Regions from separate parts of the Glutamicibacter sp. M10 genome, predicted to be linked through region 2. Evidence: riboswitches for the same ligand, from Rfam matches in the RefSeq annotation. Region 2 holds a riboswitch; the other holds the start of a gene.
What was found. A riboswitch is a leader RNA that binds a small molecule or an ion and turns the genes downstream of it on or off. The one in region 2 is predicted to bind S-adenosylmethionine.

Region 1 (15,646 bases), 690 kb from region 2:
AGTCGTCATAGTCACCAGCTTCTCCGCCTCGCTTGCCTACCGCGGATCTTCCGTCGCGAGCTGCGGCATTGGCGATTCGTGCTGACTTCTGTTTGGAGTTGCCCTCTTCGCGCAGTTCTTCATAGAGTTCTTCGTCTTTGATAGGGCTTTGTGCTTTCCCTGCCATCTTGAACCTCCAATGCTGCCGATACCAACAAGTTCCCTGCGCGACCCACGCTAGCTAAGTGAGCGATCAGATGAAAGGGGTAAAGCGTGGTTTTGTGTCAGGACTCAGAATTGAGCACTAACACATTGAATTTCTTGGTGCCTGACGCTGAATTTGAACCGGACGCATACTGGCCGTTGCCTACAAAAACAGCAGTGGAGCTGTCACTATGCACCTATTAAGCCAAGACTGGGCATTGTTCGAAGATGCCTTGGGTCAAACTCCGGGCATCATCCACCAGCTGAAGGAGGACTTCTCATGACAGATCCAGCAGCAGATACTCAGCGGGCAGGTAAAGAACGCATCAGCCCACCTGAACAGCGCCAGCCTGAACCAGGACTTGATAGCAAGATGCAGCCCAAGGCAGATCACGGCGAGCACAGCTACAAGGGCCATGACCGGTTAAAAGGTAAGCGTGCTTTGATCACCGGTGGTGACTCAGGAATTGGGGCAGCGGTAGCCATCGCTTTTGCCCGAGAAGGTGCCGACGTTGCGCTGGCTTATCTTCCGGTTGAAACCTCTGATGCCCTCACCGTGGCACAAGTACTAGAAGACGCTGGGGTGGAAGTTAAGCATCTGCCCGGAGACTTACGGAACAGAAGCTACCGGGATTCATTGGTAGATGAAGCCGCCACCGCTTTGGGTGGCTTAGATATCTTGGTAAATAACGCCGGTAAGCAGATCAGCGTTGAGTCCCTGCAGGATCTCAGTGATGAACAGGTCGAGGCGACTTTTGACGTGAATATCTTTGCGATGTTTGCACTGTCGCGTGCCGCGCTGAAGGTCATCGGCGAAGGAGGCTCCATTATCAACACCACCTCCATTCAGGCTTTTGACCCGTCGGATCATTTGATGGATTACGCGGCCACCAAGGGTGCCATCAGTAATTTCACCAAGTCCTTGGCCTCGCAAGCTGCCAAACAGGGCGTGCGGGTGAACGCTGTGGCGCCGGGTCCAATTTGGACTCCGTTGCAGCCAAGTGATGGTCAGCCCATCGAAGCCCTGCCCGAGTTTGGACACGATACCTGGTTGGGCAGGGCTGGACAGCCGGTGGAAGTTTCACCGGCTTATGTTTTCCTTGCCAGTGATGAGGCGTCCTACGTGGTCGGTTCCACCGTGCATGTTAACGGTGGTAAGAACCAGCCATAGTTAGCGCTTCTCGAGGACTCCGTCGTATTTAGGCGGAGTCCTCGTTGGTGTCATCTAGTGTGAACTCCATATTGCGGCGCTCATATTCGCGCTGACTGAAGGTAGCCCGCTGCACTCGTGCCACGTCATCAAAGCTGGAGCCGACCGCACCACCCATCAAACCCAATGAGGAAGCTAGCCAGGCTAGGTTGAAGTATTCGGCCAGCCCCACTTGATGGGCCAGTTCCGAGGCGAGGTATTCCTGATCAATGACAATCAGCGAACCAAGGAATAGCGCCAAGAAAAGCAGTATGTACATGGTGAAGGCAGCAATGGATACAGTGAGCAACGTAGCCAGGTTGTAGACCACGAGCTTTTCTCGTCGGCGGCTACCCTGAGGGCTCTCCCATAATCGGTTATGCAGTACCAGCCAGATGGTCAGCACCAGAATGCTGAAGACTGTAATCAGTGCCAGTCGAGGCGAGGACGAGTAGTCAGCCATGGACCAGATGCTCGTGTAGAACACACCAAAGGCACCGGTAGCTACGGCACCGGCCATTGCCGAAGACAACCTTGGCACTAACCGCCAAGGACGGTTGCTACGTACCATGCCACCAATGAGCAAGATCCTGCCACGTAGTCCTTCGATACTGGAGACTCGATCCTGGGACTCATCCCCGTCAGCAAGACTGCCTTGAATACTCATCGCCTTGGCCAGCTGTGACCCATGACGGTTGGGTTCTTGACCAGTGGCGAGTTCATGGACTAGCTCTGCTAGTTGATTTGCCAAGACACTGATCCGGGCAAAACCCATAGTGGGCACACTGAGCACCGCAGAGGAGTCATTGGGACTGATCACTGAACGCACCGGGCGTTCTTGCACATAGTGCGGTACGTCGGTGAGGTAGATAATGAAATTCCAGCCGTGCTTTTCACGTAGTTCAGGGACTTTTTCATTCAAAGCCACTCGCCCGCTCTCACCCAGCGGCAAGGTATAGGTATCAGTATTAACTTGCCAGTGGTAGTCACTGTCATAACCGTTGTTGAGCTTAATTTCTAAGCGCTTGGAGACACGGTTTGATAGGGCCCGGGCAATGCCTGGGTCCGCGATTAGCCCTACTGTGCGTATCGATGTCATGTTCTCAGTCATCGAGCTCCCATCCGTCCTAGAGTGATCAATTGATCGCCCATTCCTGCCGATTCAGTGGAACACTTCTATCAACAGAATGTCGCCAACTGCTCGTGATTGGCAGGTAGCGCGGAGGTTTACGCAGTGCAATGCCAAGGTATCGCCTTGCTCTTGAACATAAAAACTATTCAAGCACTCCCCTCTAGCCTCGGACAGCAACAAGCCATAGGATGAGAACCAAATATCACAATCCGAAAGTTGGGATCATGTCAGAGCAATCCACCGCACTGTCCGTTGGACAGCAAGCACCAGCCTTTTCGCTGCGTAACGCCGAAGGTGAGACCGTATCGCTTTCGGACTACGCGGGGCAGAACGTCATCGTGTACTTCTACCCGAAAGCAGCCACCCCTGGCTGCACCACCGAAGCCTGCGACTTCCGTGACAACCTGAATTCTCTACGTAGCTCCGGCTATGCAGTACTGGGCATTTCACCAGACGAGCCAGAAGCCTTGGCTAGTTTCTCCAGCGATGAATCATTGAATTTCCCGTTGCTCTCAGACCCAGGAAATGAAGTGGCCAAGGCCTACGGTTCTTATGGCACCAAGACGTTTGGTGAAAAGACATCGGTTGGCACCTTGCGCTCCACCGCGGTGGTTGATCCGGAAGGCAAGATTTCGCAGATTGAATACGGTGTGGACGCCAAGGGCCACGTAGCCCGACTGCGCGAAGCCTTGGGCATCTAACGACTAACCGCAAATAAGTGCAACGATGGCCCGGTCTGCAGGAAGATTTTCCTGTAGACCGGGCCATTGCTTATTGACGCCGAGTTTAGCGGCCGGCGATCTTCACCAGCTTGCGGTTGATAAATTCATCCATGCCAAACTTGCCCAGTTCACGGCCGATGCCAGAACGCTTCACGCCACCAAATGGCAGTTCAGGTGAGGTGGAGGATGGTTCATTGATGGCGACCATGCCACTGCTCAGCTGGGTGGCAATACGTTGTGCGCGCTCGGCGTCCTGCGTATGTATGGAGGCTCCCAATCCGTAGTCCGAATTATTTGCCAGTTCTACGGCTTGTTCCTCGCCGTCAACCTTGTACAGGACGGCGACTGGGCCAAAGAGCTCTTCGGAGAAGGCACGCATTTTCTCGGTGACACCAGCTAATACCGTTGGTTCATAGAAAGCGCCCGGACCATCAATTGGCTTGCCGCCGGTCAGTACCGTTGCTCCCTTATCGATGGCATCCTGTACCTGCTCAGCTAATCCGTCGCGAGCTGCCACCGAGGAAAGTGGGCCCACGAAGTTTTCTTCCACCGTTGGGTCTCCGACCTTGATGCCGGCAACCTGCTCAACCAGTGCAGAAGAGAAGTCTTCATACACTGAGGAATCCACGATGAATCGCTTGGCCGCGTTGCAGGCCTGACCGGTATTGCCATAACGTGCGCGCAGTCCTAGCTTGGCGGTGCGAGCGATATCAGCATCGTCAAAGACTAAGAATGGATCAGAGCCGCCCAGCTCCAGTACAACCTTCTTCAGGTTGCGTCCGGCAATCTCGGCCACGGCCGAACCTGCACGCTCGGAACCGGTCAGCGAAACACCCTGGACCCGGCGGTCAGCAATGATGTCAGCAACCTGATCATTGGTGGCATAGATATTCACGTAGGCACCTTCTGGGGCACCAGCCTCGCGGAAGATCTCTTCCATGGCGGCAGCCGATTCAGGGCACTGCGGTGCGTGCTTGAGCAGAACCGTGTTGCCGTTCATCAGGTTTGGAGCCGCAAAGCGGGCCACCTGGTAGTAAGGGAAGTTCCACGGCATGATACCCAGCAGCACACCCACGGATTCCTTGCGCACCAGGGCTCGACCGCCCGAAGCGATTTCCAGCTCTTCGTCTTCTAGGAACTTGGGACCGTTCTTGGCATAGTAGCGGTAGATGGCCACCACAATGCTAATTTCACCGAGTGACTGCTTGATCGGTTTACCCATTTCGCGGGTGATGATCGCTGCCAGTTCATCAGCACGCGATTCATAGATGTCTGCAACACGATTGAGTAGCGTTACACGCTCATCCAAGGAAGAAGTCGACCAGCCGCGGTAAGCCTGATGAGCAGTGGTCATCGCCTGCTGGATCTGTTCGTCGGTTGCGGTGGGGAATTCTGCTTCCACCTCTCCGGTGGCTGGGTTGGTCACTGCGTAGGTGCTCATTAGTTGCTCCTGATCATGTAGCAGGTGTGTTGGTGGCGGCAGAGCTACTGGCTTGGTTCAGCGATGCCGCTTGCATTCCACACTTTCACGTCCGGCACGTCTTCGACAGTCCCGCAGTGCAACTATCGGCAAATGTTCATGGCCAGCGAACAGCGTGCCAAGGACCAGCCGATAGAACCGCCGCTGACCCGCTTCTGTAAAAACCAGCGACTCGCATCAGCGCTCAGCACAGCTGTCCCAACTTCTACTCTGCTTGCTGCTCATCTAGAGCCAGTGAGGTCTCCTCCTGCGTACTCCAGTTGTTCAAGATTTGCAGTGCGTCGTGAGTGGGCGATCCGGGTTCAACCGTATAGATCACCAAGTTATACCCAGAACCGCCGTCCACCGTCAGCGACTGAGAGTCAAAAACCAGTTGACCTACCAGCGGATGGCGGAGACGTTTAGTTGCTCGATGATATTTTTGGACGTCGTGTGAGGCCCATAGGGTGCGGAATAGTTCGCTTTTTGCCGAAAGCTCTCCGATCAAGGTGAATAATTCTTGATCCTCGCGATCTCGCCCAGCGGCTTGGCGAAGCAAGGCCACCCCGCCACGAATGGACCCCTCCCAATCAACGTAGAAGTCTTGCGCCCGGGGGTCCAAGAGTTGGAAGCGCATGTGATTAAATCTGCGCTTCTCCCCTCGGTCCAGATACTGCTGCGCGTAGGGGAACAGTTTCCAACCAATTGGATTTGAGGCTACAACGTCGAGTCGCGGGTTTTGGATAAAGGCCGGCACATCAATGGCATCCACGATTCGTTGCAAAATATCCTCATGCTGCGTAGTCGCAGCTGGCTTGGTGCGTGGCGGCCAACTTGAGCGTGGACGCAGTGCCCGCACCAGACTAAACAAGTGCTCATGCTCCACCTCGTTGAGTTTCAACGCCCGCGAGACGGCCTCGAGAATTTCTTCAGAAATCCCGGTCACTCGTCCGCGTTCCAGCCGGGTGTAGTAATCCACACTGATCCCGGCAAGATACGCCACTTCTTCACGCCTCATTCCGGCAACGCGTCGAGTTCCCGGGAACGGCTGCATTCCAGCTTCCTCGGGTGTGGTGCGTGCACGACGCGTGGTGAGAAAGCTTCTGAGCTCTGCTTGCTGGTCCATGGCCTCAAGAATACACACGGGTAAATCACGCTGGCAGGTACTGGCAGACCCTGGGAAAACACAGCACTGCTACCAAAACAAAATTCTCGTTTTACTAGATGATGGGCCACCAAAAGTACGGCACTTCAGGGACAGCCATGAGTAATCATTCTGGCCGGTTCCGAAGAAATTATCTGTGAAAGGATCTTCATGCCAACCAATCAAACCGAGTCGAAAGAATCGACAGGTTTAGCTTCTACCCCTGCCACTGGCCGGCAACGACTGCCACTGATTGTGTGGATGCTTGGTGTTGTCACCTTCGTCATGGGCACCACCGAAATGATTGTCGCTGGCCTATTACCTGAAGTTGCTGGCGCACTAGATGTGAGCATTGCCCAAGCCGGCCTGATGATCACCATTTACGCCTTGGGGATGGTAATTGGAACACCCATCATGGCGGTGCTCACCCTGCGTCTTCCACGCAAAGCAACCCTGATCATTGCCTTGCTGGTTTTTGCTATCGCGCACGTAGTCGCTGCATCCACCGATAGCTTCACCGTCCTATTGGTCTCGCGCTTCATAGCTGCCATCGCCACCGGAACGTTCTGGGCCATTGGCGCCGTAGTAGCAGCAAATGCCGCCGGCGAAGAGGCTGGAGCCAAAGCCATGGGCATCATGGTTGGCGGGGTTACCCTGGCCACCGTCATCGGTGTACCACTTGGCACCGCCACCGGTCAGCTCCTTGGCTGGCAGGGCCCGTTCTGGGCACTGGCAGTGCTTTCGGCCGGTTGCGCAGCACTGCTTTGGAAGGTGCTTCCTTCCTCACCTATGGAGAAAACCAGCGCCAACGTTCGTGCTGAACTAGCTCGCCTGCGCAAGGGCCGGTTGTGGACGGTCTACGTTGCCACGGCACTGATTCAGGCAGCCTTCCTTGGTGTGTACAGCTATATCGCTCCGCAGCTCACCGAACGTGCCGGGGCAGCTGAAGGGATCGTGCCACTGATCATGATTGCCTACGGTATTGGAGCACTGACCGGCACCACCTTTGGCGGACGCTTCGGTGACCGCAATCCGTACACCGTCATCGGTCTGTCCGTGGCAGGTCTGATCATCACCATGACCGTATTGTTCCTTTGGGGCGACAACCTGACCGTGGCCATCGTCTTCTATACCCTCATGGGTCTCTTTGGCTTCGCAGCAAACCCCATCTTGGTTTCTGAGGCCATGCGCGTAGCTGGACCAGATGGAGTACTACCTATTGCCCTGAGCAACTCGTTCTTCAACATTGGCATCGCCCTCGGTTCGGGCTTGGGTGGAGTTGCTATCGCTTCAACGCTGGCAGAACAAGGAGTCCCTGTACTTGGCCTGGTCTTGACCATCGCTGTTGCCATCCCCTGCGTGGGTCTTGGACTGACAGCTAAAAAGCCCTCGCGAAGTAACTGAGGAAAATACTTCCCGCCTAAACGCGAAGCTAGGGATCTAAGATTCAACAGCTTGATGCACTAAAGCCGCTACCATGATTTGATGGCAGCGGCTTTCGACTACTTGATCAGTTGATGTTGACGTAGCCAGCTCGTCAGCTCAGCTGACGCCTGCTCAACCTCTTCTCCACGCACCGCCAGTCCGTTCAAGACTGTGCTGGAGGGCAGCTTTGCACGATAGTCCTCGTCAATGCCGGCAAGGCCACTGACCGCATAGGTGACAAAGGGAAGCACTGTTTTCCCTGCAAGATCTACTTTCTCTAAGAATGTAGAGATGATCATTGGGGCTGCAACATTCCAGACCGGAGACCCTAGGATCACCGTGTCGTATTTGCTGATATCCGGCAACGCGCCAGCTATGGCCGGCCTTGCGTCGTCACTTTGTTCCAGCCTATTACGCTGCACCGTCTCATCATAAGAATCCGAGTAGGGTTCGGCAGCTTGGATTTCATAGACGTCGCAGTCAACCAGTTCGCTGATCATGCCAGCGACTACCTTGGTGTTACCCGTCTGCAGCACTCGCCGTCCACCATTAAAGTAATTCTCGCCAGCCCTGGAAAAGTAAACCAGCAACGTCTTGGAGCTTTTGACCGAAGCGCTGGCAGTTGGTTGTTCCACCGGTGTGGACCGCGTGCTCTGCTCTTCCGGGGCGCACCCGGTTAGTGAAGCAACGGCGGCACCGGAAATAAGCGCGGTGGTACGTAAGGCCGTTCGACGGCTCATTGCACTCACTACTTTTCTCCTGTCAAAACGTCTGAAGCTAATCCGGTTTCTACGCGTTGTTGTTTCTTAAGCTCGGATGGAAGAACTAGGACAATCACTGCAACTAGGGCCAGTGCGACCATGATGCTTCCACCTAGATAGGCGTCAGTCACCCGCGCCTGTTGGGTTGTTGCCCCGGCGGCGAAGGAGGTCAGAACTGCGACGCCCAAGGTGCTGCCCAACTGATGTGCGGTGTTGACTAACCCCGAGGCTGCACCCGAATCTGCTGGCTGCACGCCGACTAATCCGGCTGACGTTAGTGGTCCGAAGGAGAACCCTTGGCCCAGCCCGATCACGAGGAGCGGACCAACAATCCCTGCGATGGGTGATGTTGCCGAATTAACTTGAGTCATCCACACCATGCCGGTGAGCACTAGCGCCAGTCCGGTGACAAGTAGGATCCCGTTGTTAAACTTTCGGGTCAGTTTTGAAACAAACAGTGATGACACAAACTGAACTAATGTCATCGGAAGAAAACCAAGGCCCGCCTGCAACGGAGTCCAACCAAAGACGTCCTGGAAGAACTGCGTGGTGAAGAAGAAAAACCAATCATGGTGCCGGCGAACAGCAACCGGGCAATGGCTGCTCCTGCTCGCTGTCGGTGAGCAAAGAGCCGCAACGGCATGATTGGTTGTTTGGCTCGGTGCTCATTGAAGACAAAGAGCGCCAGGATCAGCAGGCCAGCAATCACCGGGCCGAGTGTCAACAGGTCGCCAAAACCGCGTTCCGAGGAGTTGATGATGCCAAAGACCAGTGCATCCATGCCAAGGGTTGAGGTCACCGCGCCGGTGAGGTCAAAGCGTCCCCGCTGAGTTGAGAACTGCGGAAGATATTTAATAGCCGCAATAATCATCAGAATCGCTAGAGGAACATTGATGAAAAATCCTGCCCTCCACGAAACCCAACTTGCTAGGGCTCCCCCGGCCACCAATCCAAGGCTTGCACCTAGACCAGCGGTGGTTCCATAGGCTGCGATGGCCCGTGTACGTTCCGGGCCAGCTGGGAACACTGCGGTGATCAGTGACAGTGACGCCGGAGCAACAATAGCCGCACCAATGCCCTGGAACGCGCGGGCTGCAATCATCCACGTTTCATTCTGGGCCATTCCCACCAAGAATGACGCGACGCCAAAGAGCGCAAGGCCGACCACAAAAACATGTTTACGCCCAAGTAGATCTCCGGCCCGCGCTCCCAAGAGCAGCAGACCGCCAAAGACCAGCGTGTAAGCGTTTTGCACCCACGCTAGGCCACTAGCCGAGAGGTTCATGCTCGCTTGGATTTGCGGAAGACCGGTGAAGATAATCGAATTGTCTAAGACGATCATGAAGTAACTTACGAGCACGATTGCCAACACCATGGCATTGCGGGTGGGCCGAGATTTATCTGGACTAGTTTTTAGCTGAGTAGAGGTTTGCATGTCTTTAAGTCCACCGCGCATCCGGATATTCAGGAAGATCCTGCCTAACAGGGTAATGCCGGTACCCCTCAGCAGGATCTCCTAATCCACCACGTCAGGAACGACTATCGGCTTGCCCATGAACTTGTTGCTGTGACCTAGTGGCCGAGAGCATGGACAGCAGCTTTAGCCTTTCGCCGGTTGCTGAACCTGGCTCGGCTCCGTACACGATCAGCGCCTGACCGGGGTCAGCCGGAAGCTCTAAGACCTCATAGGAAAGTTCCATCTTTCCCACCTCTGGGTGGTTGAGCGTCTTGGTTCCGCTGTCGTGGAATCTTACGTTGTGCGCTGCCCACAGGCTGGCAAATGTAGTACTTTGCGCGTTCAACGCACCGATGAGGTCCTGAAGCTTTTTATCGTGTGGATCCCGGCCTACCTCGGTGCGCAAGTTGGCCACAATGTCTGCGGCAGCTTGCTCCCAATGATCAAAAAACTCACGTGCACTGGGGTCAAGGAAAAGGTACTTGACGGTATTAAACGTTGGACCTGCCACGTTGCTGCTGTAGAGCACCGAATACAGTGCCTTGCCCATCGCATTGGCTGCCAACAGATCTCGGCTGTTATTCCTTACGAATGCTGGAGCGTCAACCATGCTGTCCACCACGCGCAGTACCGCGGGACGGACGTTTTGTGGTGCCACCCGGTGACGGCCCGGCTTGATCGTGGCATTGTTGGCCGCCAGATGGAATAGGTGCTCACTTTCGGCCTCGTCCAGTTGCAAGGCCTGAGCCAAACCGTGCAGCACTCCTTCGGAGATGCTGCCAAAGTTACCGCGTTCAAGTTTGGTGTAATAGTCCACGCTCACCCCGGCAAGCATTGCCACTTCTTCTCGGCGCAACCCGGCAACCCTGCGGTTACCACCGTAGGCCGGAAGCTTCGCCTGCTGTGGGGTGATTTTTGCGCGACGTGAAACTAAGAACTCACGAATTTCTTCACGGGGATCCATAGTGTCCAAGGCTACGCCTTCCTCTTATTGAACCGAGTCCTGGGGCTAAGCAACATGGCCTTGAATTCTCTCTAAGTCCTGGCGCACGGAGGCTGACTCCTTGGATAAGGGCATATTTTCCGGGTCGCGAATTCCGTCCACACTGGAAGCTAGGTCTTGATCCAGTGCAGCAAAAATTGGGCCGAGATCTTCCGGTGCAGGTCCGTACTCGGCCACCAGTTCAACGGTTAGCCGCTGAGACTGTGGTGCCGAAAGGCTGTCGATAAGCACCCGGGCAATCTGGTGACGGGCAATGACCCCATCTGCCGGACTGCCCGCACGTCGGGTATCTCCCTGCAGCAAGGTGATGGCCAGCTGGTCATCTGCGTTGTAGTCAAACCAGCCAGGACGCACGATGGTGTAGGAGTTGCCGCTGGCGCGGACCAATCGTTCTCCGCGTCGTTTCCAGTCGTGGGTACCGCCGGTGACGGTCACCCCGATGGAGCTCATCAGGGCAATCCGGACCTTTCGGCCATCCAGCGCCTGCAGGACGTTTTTCACCGCTCCGTAGTCCACCGCTTCGGACGCGCCGGCGTCACCATAGGATGCGCCGTGAGTGAAAACTACGGCGTCCACGTCGGCGAGCGCATCGGTGAGCGTTTCTGCTTTGGTGAGGTCACCAACCACGATCTGGGCACCCTTTGCGATGCGGGAGGTTGATGATCCAGAACGAACCAGTGCACGGGTGGTGTAGCCCTGAGCGATAGACTCGGCCACCGCGTACTGTCCCACGCTACCGGTGGCGCCAACCACGAGTACCGTTGTTGGCTTTGAAGAAAGTTGTCCCATCAGTGATCCTTTGTCTGTCTTGAGAAGTTCTTGGTCTCGGAAGATGGATGCTTAAGCTTCTGGGATCTCGCGGCCAAAAGTTTCAAGGGTGATCTCTTCTGGCTCTGGTCCACCGCGCACGCCAGTTTCCAATCCGGCCAGGATATTCATCTGCTCGTTAGTCAGTTCAAAATCGAAGACGTCAAAGTTCTCTTTGATGCGTTCTGGGCGAATTGATTTCGGGATGATCGAGTGGCCCAGCTGTAGCTGCCAGCGCAGCATGACCTGTGCTGTGGTTTTACCTAGCTCCTTGGCAATGCTGGTGATGGCTGGGTCGGTAAAAGTGCTCTGTTCACCAGTGCCACGGTAGGAGGTAATTCCACCCATAGGTGACCAGGCCTGGGTCAAGATTCCTTGTTCCGCGTTGGCCTCGCGCACTGCGGCCTGCGAGTAGTAGGGGTGCACTTCAATTTGGTTGACCGCCGGGACAATGCTGGTCTGTTCACGCAATGCCTGTAGGTGTTCTGGCATGAAGTTGCTGACGCCAATGGCACGGACCTTGCCGTCGGCAAGAAGCGTTTCCATGGCACGGTAGGCTGCGATGGTCTTGTCGAAGTCGCTTGGCAATGCCTGATGCAAAATGAACAAGTCAATGGTATCTAGCCCCAGCTTGCCAGCACTTTTTTAAAGGCGTGCACGGTCTGTTCGTACCCGTAGTCGCTGATCCAGACTTTCGTCTCAACAAAGATTTCTGAGCGCGGAATTCCTGATTGACGAATTCCCTCGCCAACTTCACGTTCGTTGCCGTAGGCGGCAGCGGTATCGATGTGACGGTAACCAGCCTTGAGTGCTTCAACTACAGCGGCGGTAGTTTCTTCCGGTGCCGTCTGGAAGACGCCGAGGCCAATCGCTGGCATGGTAACTGAGTTATTAAGGGTGAGATTCATGGTAGTTTTCTCCTTGATTTAAGGGCGAACTAGTACTTTGAGTGCGGTGCGATCTGCCATGGCTTGGTATCCGGCAGGGACCTGATCCAAGCTGATGCTCTGGTCAAATACCTTGCCGGGGTTGATGATTCCGTTCAGGACCAGCGGCAACAGCCGGTCAATGTAGGCACGGGCTGGGGCCACACCGCCGGTGAGGGTGACGTTGCGCATGAATTCGGTGAAGCCCAATGGGACCGTGGGGAACTGAGGTGCTCCAACGCGGCTGATGACTCCGCCATCTCGCACTACCCCGATGGCCATGTCCAAGGCTGGAGCTAGGCCCACAGCTTCGAGGACTACATGGGTACCGTCGCCACCGGTGAGTTCTCTGACCTTCTTCATGCCTTCGCTGCCACGTTCGGCCACCACGTCGGTGGCCCCGAATTCTTGTCCGAGGGCAGTGCGTGCCTCGTGGCGTCCCATCAGGATGATGCGTCCGGCACCTAGAAGTTTGGCGGAGATGACCGCGCACAGTCCGACCGAACCATCACCAATGACGGTGACACTTTGGCCCGGCTTGATATTGGCTTTTGATGCCGCGTGGTATCCGGTGGACATCACGTCAGAGAGGGCGAGCAATGATGGGATCAGGGATTCATCAAATCCGGCAGGTACACGCACCAGGGTTCCTGAAGCTTGCGGGACACGAGCCAGTTCGCCCTGTCCACCATCTGCGGTTCCGCCCCAGTGAGCACCGTGGCGGCAAGAGGTCTGCAATCCTTCGAGGCAGAAGTCGCAGGTTCCGCACGATGCGACAAACGGAGCGATAACAAAGTCACCAACGGCCAAGTCAGTGACTTCGGAGCCGAGAGCTTGGATCACACCAACAAATTCGTGTCCCATGCGCGAGCCCTCTAAGGAGGCTTCTTTAGAACCAAATGGCCACAGGTCACTGCCGCAAATGCAACCTGCGGTAATGCGCACAATTGCGTCGGTAGGCAGATTAATAACAGGGTCTGGGACGGTTTCTACACGTACGTCACCGGCGCAATAGATGAGCGTTGCTTTCACGATGCACTCCTTAGTGGTGGGAATACATCCAAGTAAATACCTATCGACTATTTTCTGGCAGGGTCTATTGAAGCAGGTACTGACAGAGCCTGTTTCAGCAGGGCCCAACCGAGCAGGCTAGGAAATTCGAGTACACGGGCAAACAGGCGCAAATGGTATCCGTGTCTAGAGACACCGGGTGGTAACGATGCCTCTAGACATGAGACTTCTAGCTAGGCCACAACTAGCTAAGACGCAGCCGTGAGTCTTGTGCTTCGACTATCCCTGGTTGTCGCGATCATCCATGTAGATAATCCACTTCACAGCCACCGATGGACGCACTCGCGTCAGTAGGTTTGGCAGCCGTGACCACTGTTCTGGGTTCAGGTTCCAACGCGCTAGATTTCGGCTCTCAAGATCGATGTTTAGCTCGTCCAGCCGACGCGAAATGGCTGCTTGTTGTGCCTCTGATTTGTAGGCAATACGCAGATATTCGACTGCACCGCGAACCGAAGAGCAAAGCAGCGCATAAGCTTCGGGGCTGAAGCCGAAGGCCTCCCACTCTTTGACGTATTGGTTGATTTCCGAGTCTCGATAGCTTTGACCTTGTCTAAGCTTCTGAGCACGATGGGGCAAGATGAAGGCCCATGGCAACTTCATTCCACGCAGTCTCGGTGGCGTGTACGGATAGTCCAGAAGGACCGAGTCCCAGCGCAGATCGACTAGTTCTTGCTCCGTGCGCGATGCATGGTGGGGCAACTGTGGAAGGCCAAACTCATCTTCCGGCGCGTCAAAGTCCGTGTTCGGATGCAGTCCAGGGCCGCCACTGCCAAAGATCGCAAGATTCCCTAGGTCTCGGCAAAGGTTTTGTATTGTGGTCGATTCGCTGTTGAGCTCGGCCGACCATTTTTGAAGTCGTCGTGGGACAGGTTTTCTGAGGAATTCTCAGTCATGGAAATTCTCCTAGCGTGAGAGCGGTGCCGCCCCGTACCGAATACTGGACGAGGCAAACCGCTAACTGAACCGATGGTTTTTGCCTCGGAACGGTTCTTCCCCTGAGGCACCCCGTGAGCCGGAGAGGGGTTGCCGTACGACTAGCCAGGTACTTTACGTCGTAACTCTTGAACCTGTTTTCAACCATAGGACAATGCACCGACAGTTTGAACACAAGTGATTGACCATCCTTTAGCTAAGATCAGACTGGTCATCATCACCGCGTCCCAGAGGACCATGAAAACTCGCTCGCAACGCTTAGAAATTCCCGTGCTCCTGGGAACCCAGACGCTGTTTAATATCGGCTTCTACGCTGTAGTCCCCTTCCTTGCGGTAGTCCTCAGCAGTGATTTCCTGTTGGCATCTACCGCGGTGGGTCTGATCTTAGGAATCAGAACTTTTGCCCAGCAAGGACTGTTCTTAGCTGGTGGCACTCTGGCGGATCGCTTCGGCGCCCGCACCATGATTCTGATCGGCTGCGCGGTACGTGCCGCAGGTTTCCTCACTTTGGCCGCATCCCTATGGCCTAGTACTCCACACTTGGGAATGTTCATTTTTGGCACACTGCTCACCGGATTTGGTGGGGCACTATTCTCCCCGGGACTAAACATCTTGGTGGCGGCTGCCCAAAGCGCGCGGGATCAAGGACAAGTCCAGCACGTGCGGCGGGCTACGCTCTTTGCGTGGCTGAGCATCACGGGTGAAATTGGCGCCGTCACCGGACCTTTGATGGGTTCGGCCCTGTGGGGCTGGGGATTTTCCACCGTGGCAGGTTTTGGCGCAGTATTCTTTGTGGCCATCGGAATCTTCTTGGCGCTCACTCTTGGCAAGACTGACACGGCGAGCGCACTGTCGGCTGCTACCGGTGCAGGAACTAAAGCATCGAAGCCTCACAGTAGCTTCCGAGAATGTCTGCGCGACCGCCAGTTCTTGGCCTTCTGTTCGCTGCATGCCGCGGACCTAGTGGCCTACAACCAGCTGTATCTAGCTATTCCTTTGGAACTTGAACGCCAAGACATGCCTACCCAGTGGTTGGGGCTGATCTTTGCGTGGATCTCCATTTTGACCCTGAGCCTGCAGATTCCCTTATCGTGGCTTGCTGCAAGAATCGGCCCAGCTGCAACGTTGCGCATGGGCTATATTCTCAGCGCCTTGGGGTTTAGTGTTTTGGCCTTCATCCCTTCATCAGCCTTTGGTGAGGAAACCAGCTTGGTGCGAATTCTTTGCGCAGTCACCCTGATGACCCTGGGTCATATGAGTGTTCATCCCACCGCGCTCAGTCTTGTTCCAAAATTTGCCGGGCTCAACGCTACCGGCTCCTACTTCGGATTACTCTCCACCTGCGGCGGCCTAGCAGTACTTCTAGGCAACATGCTCTTTGGCTGGTTACTCTCACACACCGCAGGAGCAGCCGAGTTGTCCTTTATCCCTTGGC
Region 2 (15,646 bases):
CATGGTGCTGTCACCCGAGGCAGCCGTGCGTGATGCCATCTGCGGCAGGTCACCAATGAAGGCACCTACTGCGTTAGGAATAACGTTCAGGATGAATAGGGTTGGTCCACCGATGAATACGATCAGTGCCAAGATCACTGCCAGAACCATGTTGATGTTCGACAGCCACTGAATGCCACGCTCAATGCCGGAAACGGCCGAGGCAACAAACAGTGCGGTAAGGATAGCGATGATGACTACCAGTACACCGGAGCCAACCTTCTCCATGATTCCAGCGGACTGGATACCGCCGCCGATCTGCAGTGCGCCCAGGCCCAGGGAACAGGCCGAACCGAACAGGGTGGCGATAATAGCCAAGATGTTAATGGTTCGTCCGCCCCAGCCGTGGATGATGCGCTCACCGAAGATCGAGGTGAACATCGCTGAGAATAGCTGTGGGCGTCCCAAACGGAAACTACCGTAGGCCATACCCAAACCAACGATGGCGTACATTGCCCATGGGAACAGCGTCCAGTGGAACAGCGTGGTACCCATGGCGGTGCTTAATGCTGCGTCCGTGGAACCTTCAACAGTTCCTGGTGGAGGCGACATGTAGAAGAACAGTGGTTCTCCTACGCCGTAAAAGACCAGGCCGATACCCATACCGGTAGCAAACATCATGGAGATCCATGAAACAGTGCTGAAGTGTGGTTTTTCGTCGTCCTTGCCTAGTGGGATGCGCCCGAAGTTTTTCGCGGCGACCACAATGACAAAGAGTGCAAAGACCGAGGCTGCAATAACAAACAGCCAACCGGTGTTGGTGATGACCCAGTCAAGGGCTACATCTGAGGCTTTGCCTAGGCCCTCAGGGGTCACAAAACCCCACACAATAAATGCCAGCGCTAAGGCGCCGGCGATACCAAATACCCAATAGTCGGTTCCTGAAACCGAATATTTCTTTGGTCGTCGTTGTCGAGCCGAATGCAGCTCGCCGACGAGGTCTTCAAAAGATTGATCCGTCTGCTCCATTGCGTTCTTCCTTCACTGGTGAGGCTCTGCGGATGAAATCCGGCCGGAGCCCGACAAACAACCGTTCCCGCGGGAAGTGGTTGCCGTGCAGTGTGCTTGATTGCGAATTGCTTATCGGTGTAGATTTACTGATTCCAAATCTAGCGTCAGCGGGCGCTGATTGGTACAGCGACCCTGTGGGAATGACCGGGCAATTTCTCCGGTGACCCGACGCTATTTCTTCTCGGATTCTCACAATAAATCGTAAATAGTCCTTTTTAAGCATGGTCGAACGACACCCATTGGTCAAACCAGAGTGCTGATTTTTCGCGGTTCTTGACCCAAGATGGCCCGTTTTTCGCGCAGTATGCCTAAGGGATTGCAAACCTGTGAGCTCCCTCTCGTGAGCGCAATTCCCCGTGAGAGCCACACCTATTTCTGACTTCCAGGACCCGAATTCTAGCCCTGAGATTCTGGAGCAATTTGCAATTGTGTGGAGCAAGAATTGCCTCATCTGCACACGCTGGGCCCTGATTCAGATCCAGCAGAACATATTCTCCATTCGGAATATTCACTAACCAGCCAGTGAAGTGGCGATTAACCAGCAGGTCTTTGTGACGTAACCTGAAATACATTGCGACTTATCTTGACTCGTTCAAAATAAGCAGGCATGCTGAAGATATGACATCACAGGACGGGATTGAGCAAGTGCTCAAAGCGGCATCCATGCGAGTGACGCAACCGCGCGTTGCTGTCCTCGCAGCAGTTGCAGCAAACCCTCATGGTGACACCGAAACAATTATTTCGGCGGTCCACCGCGAGCACCCCGCAGTGTCACACCAAGCGGTCTACGATTCACTCAAACTCTTCACTAGCTTGGGTGTTATCCGTCAGATTCAGCCACAAGGCCATATTGCGCGCTACGAAACCCGCGTTGGCGATAACCACCATCATGTGGTTTGTCGCCGGTGCGGAAAACTCGCAGACGTCGACTGCGCCGTCGGCGGAGCGCCATGTCTACACGCCTCGGATGATCACGGCTTTAAAATTGACGAAGCCGAAGTCATCTACTGGGGCACCTGCCCCGAATGCCAGGCTGAGCTGATCAACGAGTAACCGCAAGGCCCTTACGCTTTGTCATCGAGCGTTACTTCTCGCGCGATGAGCATCGATCCCTAAACCCAAGAAATCCGGAAGGAAAAGCATATGTCTGAGACAACAGCAGGTCAGTGCCCGGTTGTAGGCAACACTGGTCGAGTACACCCGACCCAGGGCAACGCCAACACCGAGTGGTGGCCAAATAAGCTAAATCTAAAGATCCTTGCAAAAAATCAGGAGGCTACTAACCCTCTGGATGCAGACTTCGATTACATCAAGGCTTTTGAAGCTTTGGATCTGGCAGCGGTCAAGGCTGACCTAGCTGAGCTAATGACCAAGTCTTACGACTGGTGGCCAGCTGACTTCGGTCACTACGGTCCATTCTTAATCCGCATGGCTTGGCACTCCGCCGGCACCTACCGTTCACACGACGGTCGTGGCGGCGGCTCCGCAGGCCAGCAGCGCTTCGCTCCACTGAACTCCTGGCCAGATAACGTGAACCTGGATAAGGCTCGCCGTCTGCTGTGGCCAGTAAAGAAGAAGTACGGCCAGTCGATCTCCTGGGCCGACCTGATGATCCTTGCCGGTAACGTGGCTCTGGAAGATATGGGCTTCAAGACCTTCGGCTTCGCCGGCGGCCGCAAGGACGTTTGGGAATCAGACGACGACGTTTACTGGGGTCCAGAAAAGGTATGGCTGGATAGCGAACGCTACACCGGCGCCCGCAACCTTGAGGCTCCACTGGCTGCAGTCCAGATGGGTCTGATCTACGTCAACCCTGAGGGTCCAGACGGTGTTGCTGACCCACTGGCCTCCGCAGCTGATATTCGCGAAACCTTCCGCCGCATGGGCATGGATGATGAAGAGACTGTCGCCCTGATTGCCGGTGGCCACACCTTCGGTAAGACCCACGGTGCCAGCGCAGAGTCGCACAAGAGTGGCGACCCAGAAGCTTCCCCATTGGAAATGCAGGGCTTGGGCTGGAAGTCTGACTTCGGTACCGGCAGTGGCGATGACACCATCGGTTCCGGTCTGGAAGTTACCTGGACCTACCACCCAACCCGTTGGGATAACGAGTTCTTCCACATCCTCTTCGCTTACGAGTGGGAACTGTTCCACTCTGAGGCCGGCGCACAGCAGTGGCGTCCAAAGGATGGTGGCGGTGCCGACTTGGTTCCTATGGCTCACAACGCTGCAGCTCGCCGAGAACCACGCATGCTCACCAGCGACCTGGCACTGCGCGTAGATCCTGCTTACGAATTGATCTCCCGCGAGTTCAAGGACAACCAGGAAAAGTTCGCTGACGCCTTTGCTCGCGCTTGGTTCAAGCTGACCCACCGCGACATGGGCCCGAAGTCCCGCTACTTCGGTCCAGAGGTTCCAGCAGAAGACCTGCTCTGGCAGGATCCACTGCCAGCTGCACCAGAGACCACCCTGGGCGCTGCAGAGATCTCCTCGCTGAAGGAACTGATCAAGAACTCCGGTCTGAGCGTTCAGCAGCTGGTTTCCACCGCATGGAAGGCAGCGGCAACTTTCCGTTCCTCAGACAAGCGTGGTGGCGCCAACGGTGGCCGCATCCGTCTGGAACCACAGGTTTCCTGGAGCGTGAACCAGCCAGAGCAGCTTAAGATCGTCATCGCGAAGCTGGAAGAAATTGTTGAGAACTTCAACGCCACTTCGTTGGTCAAGGCTTCGTTCGCTGACGTTGTGGTTCTTGCCGGCAACGTAGGTGTTGAGTTGGGCGCTGCAGCTGGCGGTCAGCAGATCGAGGTTCCATTCACCCCGGGCCGTGTTGACGCAACCCAAGAGCAGACCGACGTTGAGCAGTTCGCATGGCTGGAGCCAGTAGCTGACGGTTTCCGTAACTACGACTCAGGCTTCTTGAACCTGCCTTCCGAGTACCTGCTGTTGGATCGCGCTAACCTGCTGGGTCTGACCGCACCGGAAACCGCTGTACTGCTTGGTGGCCTGCGCGTACTGGGCAACAACTGGGATGGCTCGAACACCGGCGTGTTCACCGAGACCCCAGGTGCACTGACCAACGACTTCTTCGCTAACCTGCTGGAACTGGGCCTTGAGTGGACCCCAGATGCAGAAGAGAAGACCTACGCAACCACTGACGGCCGCTGGGTCGGCAGCCGCGTAGATCTAGTCTTCGGCTCGAACTCTGAGCTGCGCGCACTGGCCGAGGTTTACGCTTCGGATGATGCCAAGACCAAGTTCGTCAAGGACTTCGCTGCAGCGTGGGCCAAGCTCATGGATGCAGATCGCTTCGAACTGCGTAAGTAAGCGGTCCTAGGCACATAACTGTGGCCGCCACTTTCCGAATCATTCGGAAGGTGGCGGCCGCAGTCGTTTAAGCAGGTAGACCTGAAACAGCGCGCTTACGGAACAGGGTTTCCTAGCTCCCGCAGTTCGGTCTTGTTAGTTTCGCGCGCCCACAGCGCACCGATGACTGCCAGAACAGATGAACCGGCAACGATCCACGCTGCGGGACCCCAGTTCGCGGAGACCCCGCCAACCAATGCAGTGGCGAGCATCGGGGTAAAGCCTGCGCAAAGGATGCCGACCTGCAATCCGATAGCCATTCCTGAATAGCGCACCTTGACATTGAACAGCTCCGAGAACCAGGCCGGGTACACCGAGTTTGAGGCAGCGTAGGTTCCAGCGGTAATCATCATGCTTGAAACAAATATCATCGCCAGATTTCCCGTGGAAATCGTCATGAAGTACACAAAGATCATGACCCCGGATCCCACTACACCTGAAACAAAGACCTTCTTTCGCCCAAAGGAATCCGAGAGTCGAGCAAAGAATGGCTGGCTGGCGATAGCGATGATATTTCCAGCGATACTCACCCACAACATTGTGGATGCCGAGACTCCCACGGAGACCGCATAGGCCAGACCGAATGACTGCATGAAGGTATTGGTGACCACCTGGAAGGACATCAAGGCGACTTGGAAGAACTGAGCAGGGTGAGTGGAGATCATATTGGTAAACGGAAGCTTGACCAGTCCGTCGCTTTCCTGCTTTTCTTCAAAGATTTCTGGCTCATCCAAGGAACGGCGAACTAGGTAAGCAGCCAGCAAGACCAGAAGCGAAAGCCAGAACGGGATACGCCAACCCCACGCCAAGCGTGCCGACTCGTCCATTGCTGCCACCGGCAGGAAGGCCAGCGAAGCTAGGACGATGCCAAAGAAATCCCGCTCATGGCAAAGCTTGCGAAGAATCCTCTTCGCCCTTCCGGAGCCTCTTCCGTAGATAGTGCAGAAGCACCTGCGGTTTCAGCGCCGGCCGATAGACCCTGCATCAGTCGCAAGACCACCAACAGTGCTGGGGCCCAGTATCCCACCGTACGGAAATCGGGCAGGACACCAATAAGGAAGGTGGCTGAGCCCATTAGCACCAGAGTCATCACCAAAGTGGCTTTACGTCCAAGCTTGTCGCCAAGGTGCCCGAAGAACACTGCACCGAAAGGGCGGGCAATGTAGGCGACACCAAAAGTCGCGAAGGAAGCAAGCATCGCAATGGTCGCATCTCCAGTAGGGAAGAAAATCTTTGAGAAGACCAAAGATGCAGCCGTCGCATAGATAAAGAAGTCGTAGTACTCCAATGCGCCACCAAGAAAACCAGCGAGCGCAGCCTTTTTAGCCCGTTTCAACTTGCGTTCTTGTTCGGAGTCAATGCTGACTCCCGTATTGGTGATGGTCTTACCCATGGGTTGTCCTTCCACGACGGCGGGGATGTTTCGCTCATGCACTAAACCTTTTGTGCGGTATGCGCACTATCGTGCGATATGTGACAATGAATAAAGTACAGCAAGGTGAGGCGCGTCACAAGACATATGAAGCAATCAATTGACCGCTGCACTCGTTTACGCCGAAAGGAAACTATGAACCGCCCAGAGAAGACCACGCAACTTTTTATCATTGGTTCTCACGCCTCGACCACAATGTCTCCAAATCTTTGGAACCCAGTGTTCGAAGCCTTGGGAAACGGTTGGAACTATCAACCGTGGGATGTTCCTGCTGGAAGTGAAATGCAGCCTACGCGTGATGGTCTTTTGGATCCCACGGTCATAGCAGCCAATGTGACCATGCCCCATAAACAATGGGCTGCCAGCGCCGCCGATACATGCACTGAACAGGTCGCCCTCAGCGGGGCTGCGAACCTACTGATCCGCAACAACGGTCAGCTTGATGCCTACAACACCGACATCAGCGCGGTGGAAGAAAAGCTAGCCACCAAAACCCATCAACACGTACTACTCCTCGGTGCAGGCGGCGCGGCACGCGCAGCCCTGATTGCCCTCAAGGAGCACATCACCGAGGTAACCATCACCGATCAAGACATCGAAGTGGCTCAGCAGCTATTAGATCTTGCAACCCGCATGGGAATTTCCGGAACCGTCGTCGACTGGTCTGCGGCTTCGCAGGTTGCTACCAAAGCTTCACTGATCATCAATGCCACACCCATCGGGAAGTACCCAGAGGACGGCGCCGCGTGGGGAACCACAACCCTCTCCCCGGGGAGTTACGTTTACGATTTTTTACGCTGAGCACACCACCGGAACCATCAAGGCCGCGATCGCACAAGGCCTTGAATATACCGACGGTTGGGAGCATCTCTTACTTCAGGCAGCGGCAATGGTTCCGCTTCTTGAACTTCCTGAACAAACCGTCGCAGAACTGCGTGAATCGCTCAGTGGCATTCGAGAAAATCAGTAGGCAGCTTTCTGAACCTAGAACAATCGCTGCGCTGAACTTCCAAACGCAGGATTCTCTAGCTTCAGCAGCTGCGTCTTTGCATCCAATCCACCCAGATAGCCGCCCAGCGAACCGTCGGTGCGCAGCACTCGGTGGCAGGGTAAAACGATGGGGATCGGGTTGGTCGCGCAGGCCGAACCCACCGCACGAACGGCCTTGGGATTACCAATCCGCTCAGCCATCTGCGAATAGCTCCAGGTTTGTCCGTAATCAATCGCAGCCAGTTCTTCCTGCACTTGGCGGCGGAAAGTTGTTGAGAGCTTCAAGTCCAAAGGCACATCAAAACTGTGCCGGGCACCAGCAAAGTATTCATCAAGCTGCCGGGCCACCGCATCTAAACGCGAGGCATCTTTGAGGATTCGTGGACTAAGTTTCGTAGCGAGCAAAGACAGTATTTTATCGTGATCTTCAGATTCAAAAGCCACCCGAACCAGTCCCGCCGGGGTGCTGGCCAAAAGCAGTGAACCCACCGGAGAATCAACCACGCGGTAGGACACATCAATCAAGTCTTTAGCACGGGCCTTAATCATCAGTTGTCCGCCCAGCTGCCCCAAAAGCGCAGCTTCTTCGTTGGTCGCTTGGGAAGTAGATGTTGCATCAGTCATGACTGCTCCTGCCACAGTGTGTCATCCTCGAGCATTCGTCGAAGATTTTTGATCCCATCAGCACCTGCCCGACGCGCTGCCGCTTCCGTTCCAGAAAGGATGTCTGCGATTTGCGCATAGTTCAGTCCTCCCAAGTACCTGTAGGCGACAACCAAGCGTTGCTTGTGCGGCAACCGTCCGACTTCTTGCCACAGCACTAGATTCTCTAGCTGCGCTTCGGATTGCTGGCCATCATCAACCTGTTCCCAGGATTGAAGATCATCGAGAATTTCTGGCTTATTCTTGCGCAGCTCGTCAATAGCCTTATTTCTTGCGATACGCACCAGCCACGCTAGAACATTGGCTTCTTCAGGAAGTTTTGGATAGGCGCTCAGTGCAGATAAAAATGTCTCAGACCATGCGTCCTGGGCACGGTGTTCGTCCAACAAGGCACGGCAAACACGTAATACGTTCAGCCCATAATCTTGGACTATCCGCTCAAACGGCACTTGCATGGCTCTCCTGAGAATTGGCACCTTTAAGGGCTTTCACCATGTAAACGTTGTGCGCGGCAAAAGTGTGAGCAGGTCAAAGGAAAAACTTTTCAGCTTTAGAGGGAGACCAGATCTAGTTCGCGGGCTAAGGCCTGGAGCCGATCCAGATCAATGTGGATCAGTTCACCGTTTTCTACTCCGTACGGTGCCTTAATCCCGGTCAGTGCATCACGGATCACGCGCATTGTCGCTCCGTGGCTCACCACCGCAATCTTCTGTCCGGCGTACTTGACCGTTAAGTGAAGCAAAGCTGGAATGGCACGGCGTAGGATCTGCTCAATTGGTTCCAGCTCAGGCTGGGCTGCTGCCGATTCTTCGTCACTGACCTCAGCCATGATCCGGCCTTCTAAAGGCCCGAAGCTACGTTCAATTAGTTCAGGTACAGGTGGGCCTACTTCCGCTCCCGCTTCCTGGGCAATGAGGGCAGCAGTTTCCTGCGCACGCCCCAACCGGGAGGCAAGGAAAAGTGACCATCCGGCGCCTTGAAGTTCACGTCCAACTTCGCGGGCTTGTTCGCGTCCGATGTCGTTCAGCGGAATGTCGGTACGGCCTTGGAGGCGTCCCGCCAGATTCCAATCTGTCAGTCCGTGTCTGATCAACGCCAACGCAGTATCCATGACTCAAGCGTACCGGGGTGCATAGATATCGAAGAATCTCCGATATTACGTCTAATACGCAACGTTACGACTCATAGTTAGGTCACGATCGGTCATGTTGCGAAGATTATTACACCATCCCGAGCGGCTGAGAGATCTGGTTCGATGAAGCCGCAGCAACCTGCCACATCCGGTGGTTACGGTGCTACCGCCAGAAACGATGCAGCCGCTTTTCTTGTTTAATCACAACAAGAAGCGACATTGATTCCGGGATTCCTGCCTCGATCGCACCACCGCTGAGCGGTGAAACGCGAAAACCCAATCGACAAGGAGTCGTAAGCCATCATGGCAGATCATAAATTTGGATTCCGCACCCGCGCATTGCACGCCGGTGGCACCCCCGACGCCGAGCACGGCGCCCGAGCAGTACCCATTTACCAAAGCACTTCATTTGTCTTTAAAGACACCGACGATGCAGCGAACCTTTTTGCGCTGCAGAAGTACGGCACTACCTACTCACGTATTGGCAACCCAACCGTCGCGGCCTTTGAAGAACGCATGGCCTCCTTGGAAGGTGGCATCGGCGCAGTAGCTACCGGTTCTGGCATGGCTGCCGAATTTGTCACCTTCGCAGCTCTCGCCCAAGCTGGCGACCACATTGTCGCTTCCTCCAAGCTCTACGGTGGCACCATCACCCAGCTGGATGTTTCCTTGCGTCGATTTGGCATTAACACCACCTTCATTGATTCCAATGATCCAGCCGACTTTGACGCCGCGATCCAGGAGAACACCAAGGCCGTATATACCGAGGTGATAGCCAACCCATCCGGTGACATTGCCGATGTGAAGGGCTTGGCCGAAGTGGCACACCGCCACCAAATCCCACTGGTAGTTGATTCCACGCTTACTCCCCCATACATCCTGCGTCCCCTTGAGCACGGTGCCGATATTGTCATCCATTCGGCAACCAAGTTCATTGGCGGCCACGGCACCACCCTGGGTGGCGTTGTTATTGAGTCCGGAAAGTTCGACTGGGGCAACGGCAAGTTCCCTGCCATGACCGAACCGGTGGCCAGCTACGGCAATGTTTCCTGGTGGGCCAACTTCGGTGAATACGGGTTCCTGACCAAACTGCGCAGCGAGCAGCTGCGCGACTTCGGCCCGGCACTGCCGGCCCAGTCAGCTTTCCAGCTTTTGCAGGGCCTAGAAACTTTGCCACAGCGCATGGACAACCACTTGGCCAACGCCAAGCAGGTTGCTGCTTGGCTCGAAGCAGATCCCCGCGTTACCTACGTGAACTACGCCGGTCTGGAATCCCACCCGCAGTTTGCTCACGCCAAGGAACTGTTGCCCATGGGAGTGGGTTCAGTGTTCAGCTTCGGCGTGAAAGGCGGACGCAAAGCCGGCACCAAGTTCATCGAGGCCTTGCAGCTGGCAAGCCACCTTGCCAATATCGGCGATGCCCGCACCTTGGTGCTGCACCCTGCCTCCACCACGCACCAGCAGTTGAGCCCAGAGCAATTGAATGCGGCCGGCGTTCCTGAAGATCTGATCCGTTTATCGGTGGGCCTAGAAGATGTTGAAGACATCCTCTGGGATCTGGATCAGGCATTAACCGCTTCGCAAGAAGCAGTCGCTTCTTCCGCCGATGATTTTGCAGAACCGACCTATGATGGTGCGGCTTGCACCATTAACGCAGCACCGAAGGGAGCTAACTAATGAGCACCACCGAACGCACCTGGGAAGGTCCGGGAGCTGCGCAGCGCCTGACCATCCTGCGCGATACCAAGACCGTTGCCATTGTTGGCGCATCCAATAAGCCTTCACGGGCCAGCTACTTCGTGGCGACCTATTTACTTTCTTCGTCTAAGTACAAGGTGTACTTCATCAACCCGGTACTCGATGAGATCCTGGGCCAGCCGGTCTACAAGTCGCTGGCAGATCTGCCAGAGACTCCAGATCTGGTGGAGGTCTTCCGCAAGCACGATGACATGCCGTCAGTTTTAGATGAGGCATTGGCCGTTGGCGCAAAGACCCTGTGGCTCCAGTTAGGTTCATGGCATGAAGACGTGGCCCGCCGGGCCGAAGCGGCCGGCATGAACGTAGTAATGGATCGCTGCGTGAAGATTGAGCACGCGCGTTTCCATGGCGGACTGCGCTTGGCCGGCTTTAATACCGGTGTAATTTCTTCGAAGCGTCAGGTTCTCGCGTAAACAGTCCTGATCAGCTAACGCCGCTGGCGGGCAACCTTTTGGTTGCCCGCCAGCGGCGTTAGCTGTCTATTGCGGTTCAGCATACCCAGATTTTTCTGGTCCTAGGTTCTAGAACTCACGAGGTAAACGTGCCCACCAAGACCCGTGCAGATCAAAGTTTTAAGACCGATTTTTTCGGGCAACTGGCTCCCCACTCGGCAAAATGCCAACTATAACCACCTTCAGATGTCCGAATGGTTAATTTTCCCTCACAGTTCACTTGACGTTCCCACTCATTCGGGCATAAAGTCATGGAAACACAGATTCATGTGGTGCATGTCATGAAGAATTGCGGAGGCAATAAATGTTCGCCGAAGAACGACACCGGCTGATCGTCGAGCAGCTTGAGAAGGACGGAAAAGTCTCCGTCGCTCAGCTCGCCGAACGCTTTGATATCACCCGGGAAACGGTGCGCCGCGACCTGGCCCAACTGGAATCAGAGAACTTCTTACGCCGTGTCCACGGCGGAGCAGTGACCATCACTGAAGCCAGCACTCGCGAAGAAAGCCACCTAGTGCGCACCGCAATTCACGCAGACGCCAAATCTCGGATTGCGCAGCGCGCCTTGAGCCTGCTGCCAGTCTCGGATGCCTCGGTCATCATTGATGCCGGAACGACCACCGAATTCCTCGCCGAACGCATGCTGCGCACCAACGCAAGCGCCGGACTGGTGGTCATCACCCACGCTTTGCCCATCGCCTCGGTACTGGTCCAGAGCCCAAGTGTCATCCTGGAACTGATCGGTGGCCGCGTACGTGGACTCACCGGTGCCACCTCCGGAGCACAGACCGTCGAAGAATACTCCCGTCACCGCGCAGACATCGCCTTTGTTGGCACCAACGGTCTGCACGCCAGCTTCGGGCTGAGCACCCCAGATCCACTGGAAGCAGCCGTCAAGCGTGCCTTGGTAGCCAGTGCCCGCCGCGTGGTTCTCTTGGCCGACAGCTCCAAGTTTGATCAGGAAACCCTGGTCTGCTTTGCCGGCCTGGATTCCATCGACACTCTGGTCACTGACCAGCAGCCCGGCGATGAACTCGCCGCCACCTTGGACGCTGCTGACGTAGAAGTGGTGATCGCATGATTGTGACCCTGACCGTCAACCCGGCACTGGATAAGACCATTGAACTTGGTGAGCCACTGTCCCACGGGTCCGTGCAGCGCGCCAAGGCAAGCCACGTGCAAGCCGCTGGTAAAGGTGTTAACGTTTCGCGCGCCATTGCCGCAGCCGGTGTTCAGACCCTGGCCGTGTTGCCCGGGGCGAGCACCGATCCATTGATCACCGCACTGGCTCTTGATCAGCTGGCGCACCGTAGCTTGTCTATCGACGAACCACTGCGCACCAATATCACCCTGACCGATCCTGATGGCACCACCACCAAGATCAACGAGCCGGGCCCGACACTGGACGCCGCACAACTTGAGGCACTCAGCCAGTTGGTGGCCGACGCCGCAGCCGGTGCACAGTGGCTGGTCTTGGCCGGTTCGCTGCCGCCGGGAGTCCCCGCCGACTTCTACGCACAGCTCACCGCACAGCTTCGCGCCTCACTGGGTGAAAAGTGCCCGAAGATCGCAGTGGATACCTCCGGTGCTCCGCTGATCGAACTTTTGCGCACTCTGAGCAGCACATCCCGGATCTAATCAAGCCCAACGCTGAAGAGCTGGCTGAATTAGTGGGCGACTGCGATGAAGAAGCACTGGAAGGCTCCACGCAACTAGCTACCGAGTGCGCCACCAAACTACTGGAGAAGGGGATCGGCGCAGTTTTGGCCACCCTAGGCTCCAAGGGTGCACTGCTGGTGACCAAGCAGGGAGTATGGTACGGATCGCATACCCCGATCACCCCACGCAGTACCGTCGGAGCCGGCGATTCCTCGCTGGCCGGCTACCTATTGGCAGATGTTGCCGGGGCCAGCGCCCCGGATCGACTGAAAAACGCAGTGGCCTACGGGGCTGCTGCCACACAGTTGCCCGGGTCCAGCATCCCCACCCAAGCAGATCTCACCGTTGACGCGGTCAGTGTCAACGAACTTTTTCAACCCAAGGAACCGAGTCATGAGTGAACTAATCACAGAAGAGCTCGTGTTGCTCGATGCCGACCTCGGCAGTAGCACCACGGAAGTCATCGATCAGCTGGCGTTGCTGGTTGCCAACCAGGGCCGCGCCACCGACGCAGCCTCGCTGGCTGCCGACGGTAAGGCTCGCGAAGCCAAAACCGCTACCGGTGTTCCCGGCGGCATCGCTATTCCGCACTGCCGCTCCGCCGCGGTGACCGAGCCAACCTTGGCCATGGCCCGGCTGAACCCGAAGGTCAACTTCGGTGCCAAGGACGGCGAAGCTGACCTGGTGTTCTTCATTGCTGCCCCAGATGGCGCCGACCAGGCGCACCTGAAGTTGCTGTCCAAGCTCGCTCGCGCACTGGTGAAGAAGTCCTTCACCGCCTCCTTGCGTGAAGCAACCAGCCCAGCTGAAATTGTGGAACTGGTTCGCGCTGTGACCTCAGATGCCCCAGCTCCAGCTGCTGCTGCGCCGGCTGCACCAGCGGCTGCCGTAGCTAGTGATGCACCAAAGAAGAAGTCCATCGTTGCTGTGACCGCTTGTCCTACCGGTATTGCGCACACCTACATGGCCGCCGATTCCTTGGCACAGACCGCCGAGGAAATGGGCGTGGACTTCGCCGTAGAAACCCAGGGTTCCTCGGGTTCCACCCCACTAGATCCAGCCGTCATTGCCGCCGCTGACGCGGTAATTTTTGCGGTGGACGTTGACGTGCGTGACCGTTCACGCTTCGCTGGCAAGCCAGTGATCCAGGTTCCAGTCAAGCGCGGTATTGATGAGCCAGAAAAGCTGATCAACGACGCCATTGCTGCTTCCGAGGATCCATCGGCCCGCCGTGTTCCTGCCGGTGCTGCCACCAGCACCGAAGAGAACAAGGACAATGAGTCCTTCGGCGCTGGCCTGAAGCGTGCGCTGCTGACCGGTGTCTCCTACATGATTCCTTTTGTCGCCGGTGGCGGTTTGCTGATCGCCTTGGGCTTCCTGTTCGGCGGTTACGACATCACCGGCGTTGCAGACAAGTACCTGACCGAGAACACCCTGTTCAACCTGCCTGATGCTGGCTTCATGTCCTACATCGGTGCAGTGGCGTTCAAGATCGGTAGCCTCTCCATGGGCTTCCTGGTCCCCGCGCTAGCCGGCTACATTGCGTACGCCTACGCTGACCGTCCGGGTATCGCCCCAGGCTTCACCGCAGGTGCGGTGGCAGGCTTCATGGGCGCAGGCTTCATCGGCGGTATCGTCGGTGGTTTGATCGCAGGTCTGGCCTGCCGCTGGATCGGCTCCTGGAACGTGCCACGCTGGATGCGCGGTTTGATGCCGGTAGTGATCACCCCACTGTTGGGTTCGATTATTGCCTCGGGTCTGATGTTCCTGTTCCTTGGTGGCCCTATCGCTAAGCTGACCGAAGCTTTGAATAGCTGGCTCTCGGGCATGTCCGGTACCGCTGCAGCAGTGCTTGGTCTGATTCTTGGTCTGATGATGGCCGTAGATCTTGGCGGGCCAGTGAACAAGGTGGCCTACTCCTTCGCAGTAGCCGGTCTGGGCACCGCTTCACTGGCAGATAACCCTGCACCAATGATGATCATGGCCGCCGTTATGGCTGCCGGCATGGTTCCACCTCTGGCCCTGGCTTTGGCCACGACCGTCCAGCCGAAGCTGTTCAGCGAAGGCGAACGTGAAAACGGTAAGGCCGCCTGGTTGCTAGGTGCAGCCTTCATCTCTGAAGGTGCCATTCCTTTTGCTGCCACCGACCCACTGCGCGTGATCCCAGCCTCCATGGTTGGTGCTGGTGTAACCGGTTCGCTGATCATGACCTTCAACGTCATCAGCCAGGCACCACACGGTGGTATCTTCGTCTTCTTCGCTATGAATAACACCTGGCCACTATTCCTGTTGGCTACCTTGATCGGTGCGGTAATCTCAGCAGTACTGGTTATAGTTTTGAAGAAGTACGTACGCAAGGCTCCAGTTGGAGCCGCTGAGCCGGCAAAGGTCGCAGCATGAGCAAGAAATACACTGGAGTAGGCGTCAGCGCCGGACGCGTCATTGGACGCGTACGTCGCATGCCTGAACCAATCCTCGCACCGGCCGACGGTGCACCACTGCCTCAGGGTGTCAGCGCTGAAGAAGAAACTCAGCGCCTGGCTGATGCCTCCAAGGCGGTTGCAACCGGGCTCAAGGAGCGCGCAACACTGGCTACCGGGGACGCTCAGGCCGTGCTGAAGGCCACCGCGTTGATGGCTAGCGACCGCTCGCTGATCAAGTCGGCGACCAAGCTGGTTGCTGGTGGAACGTGCGCCGAGTCGGCCATCTGGGAAGCTGCCGACGCGGTAGCCACCCAGCTGACCGCGCTGGGCGGCTACATGGCCGAACGTGCTGGCGACGTGTTGGACGTTCGCGCCCGCATTGTTGCCGAACTGCGCGGAGTGCCTGCCCCAGGCATCCCGGACTCGAATGAACCATTTATCCTTGCTGCCGTGGATTTGGCACCTGCTGACACCGCGACCCTGGATCCAGCTAAGGTGCTGGCTTTGGTCACCTCCGATGGGGGACCGCAGTCACACACCGCGATTATCGCCCGCTCGCTGGGCCTGCCGGCCATTGTTGCCGCACCGGAAACCATTGAGCTGGCCGACGGTGACTACGTCTTTGTCGACGGCATCGATGGACAGGTCATCACCGATCCGACGGAAGCCGAAGAGCACCTGGCCTCCACCTACGCTAACCGCGAGGTCCTGCCAGATTTCTCCG

Region 1: another riboswitch for S-adenosylmethionine. It lies ahead of N6V40_RS04560 (hypothetical protein); the one in region 2 lies ahead of N6V40_RS01250 (O-acetylhomoserine aminocarboxypropyltransferase/cysteine synthase family protein).

What each region holds. Positions count from the first base shown of each region.
Region 1 covers NZ_CP104918.1:928,376-944,021, reverse strand. Annotated here, with positions in the region: gene N6V40_RS04630 (DUF7218 family protein) at 1-166, opposite strand, end outside; gene N6V40_RS04625 (SDR family oxidoreductase) at 464-1,354, shown strand; gene N6V40_RS04620 (hypothetical protein) at 1,383-2,483, opposite strand; gene bcp (thioredoxin-dependent thiol peroxidase) at 2,729-3,205, shown strand; gene N6V40_RS04610 (NAD-dependent succinate-semialdehyde dehydrogenase) at 3,291-4,667, opposite strand; gene N6V40_RS04605 (helix-turn-helix transcriptional regulator) at 4,912-5,811, opposite strand; gene N6V40_RS04600 (MFS transporter) at 6,001-7,233, shown strand; gene N6V40_RS04595 (flavodoxin) at 7,332-7,994, opposite strand; gene N6V40_RS04590 (MFS transporter) at 8,003-8,527, opposite strand; gene N6V40_RS04585 (MFS transporter) at 8,497-9,450, opposite strand; gene N6V40_RS04580 (helix-turn-helix transcriptional regulator) at 9,545-10,435, opposite strand; gene N6V40_RS04575 (SDR family oxidoreductase) at 10,481-11,263, opposite strand; partial or broken gene N6V40_RS04570 (aldo/keto reductase) at 11,315-12,189, opposite strand; gene N6V40_RS04565 (zinc-binding dehydrogenase) at 12,208-13,239, opposite strand; gene N6V40_RS04560 (hypothetical protein) at 13,498-13,977, opposite strand; SAM riboswitch class IV at 14,229-14,345, opposite strand; gene N6V40_RS04555 (MFS transporter) at 14,449-15,646, shown strand, end outside.
Region 2 covers NZ_CP104918.1:242,287-257,932, forward strand. Annotated here, with positions in the region: gene N6V40_RS01205 (BCCT family transporter) at 1-1,008, opposite strand, end outside; gene N6V40_RS01210 (Fur family transcriptional regulator) at 1,669-2,103, shown strand; gene katG (catalase/peroxidase HPI) at 2,194-4,374, shown strand; gene N6V40_RS01220 (MFS transporter) at 4,470-5,240, opposite strand; gene N6V40_RS01225 (MFS transporter) at 5,270-5,806, opposite strand; gene N6V40_RS01230 (shikimate dehydrogenase family protein) at 5,981-6,646, shown strand; gene N6V40_RS01235 (methylated-DNA--[protein]-cysteine S-methyltransferase) at 6,830-7,459, opposite strand; gene N6V40_RS01240 (RNA polymerase sigma factor) at 7,456-7,953, opposite strand; gene N6V40_RS01245 (histidine phosphatase family protein) at 8,049-8,609, opposite strand; SAM riboswitch class I at 8,721-8,815, shown strand; gene N6V40_RS01250 (O-acetylhomoserine aminocarboxypropyltransferase/cysteine synthase family protein) at 8,934-10,307, shown strand; gene N6V40_RS01255 (CoA-binding protein) at 10,307-10,801, shown strand; gene N6V40_RS01260 (DeoR/GlpR family DNA-binding transcription regulator) at 11,145-11,921, shown strand; gene N6V40_RS17200 (1-phosphofructokinase family hexose kinase) at 11,918-12,478, shown strand; gene N6V40_RS17205 (PfkB family carbohydrate kinase) at 12,511-12,900, shown strand; gene N6V40_RS01270 (PTS fructose transporter subunit IIABC) at 12,893-14,899, shown strand; gene ptsP (phosphoenolpyruvate--protein phosphotransferase) at 14,896-15,646, shown strand, end outside.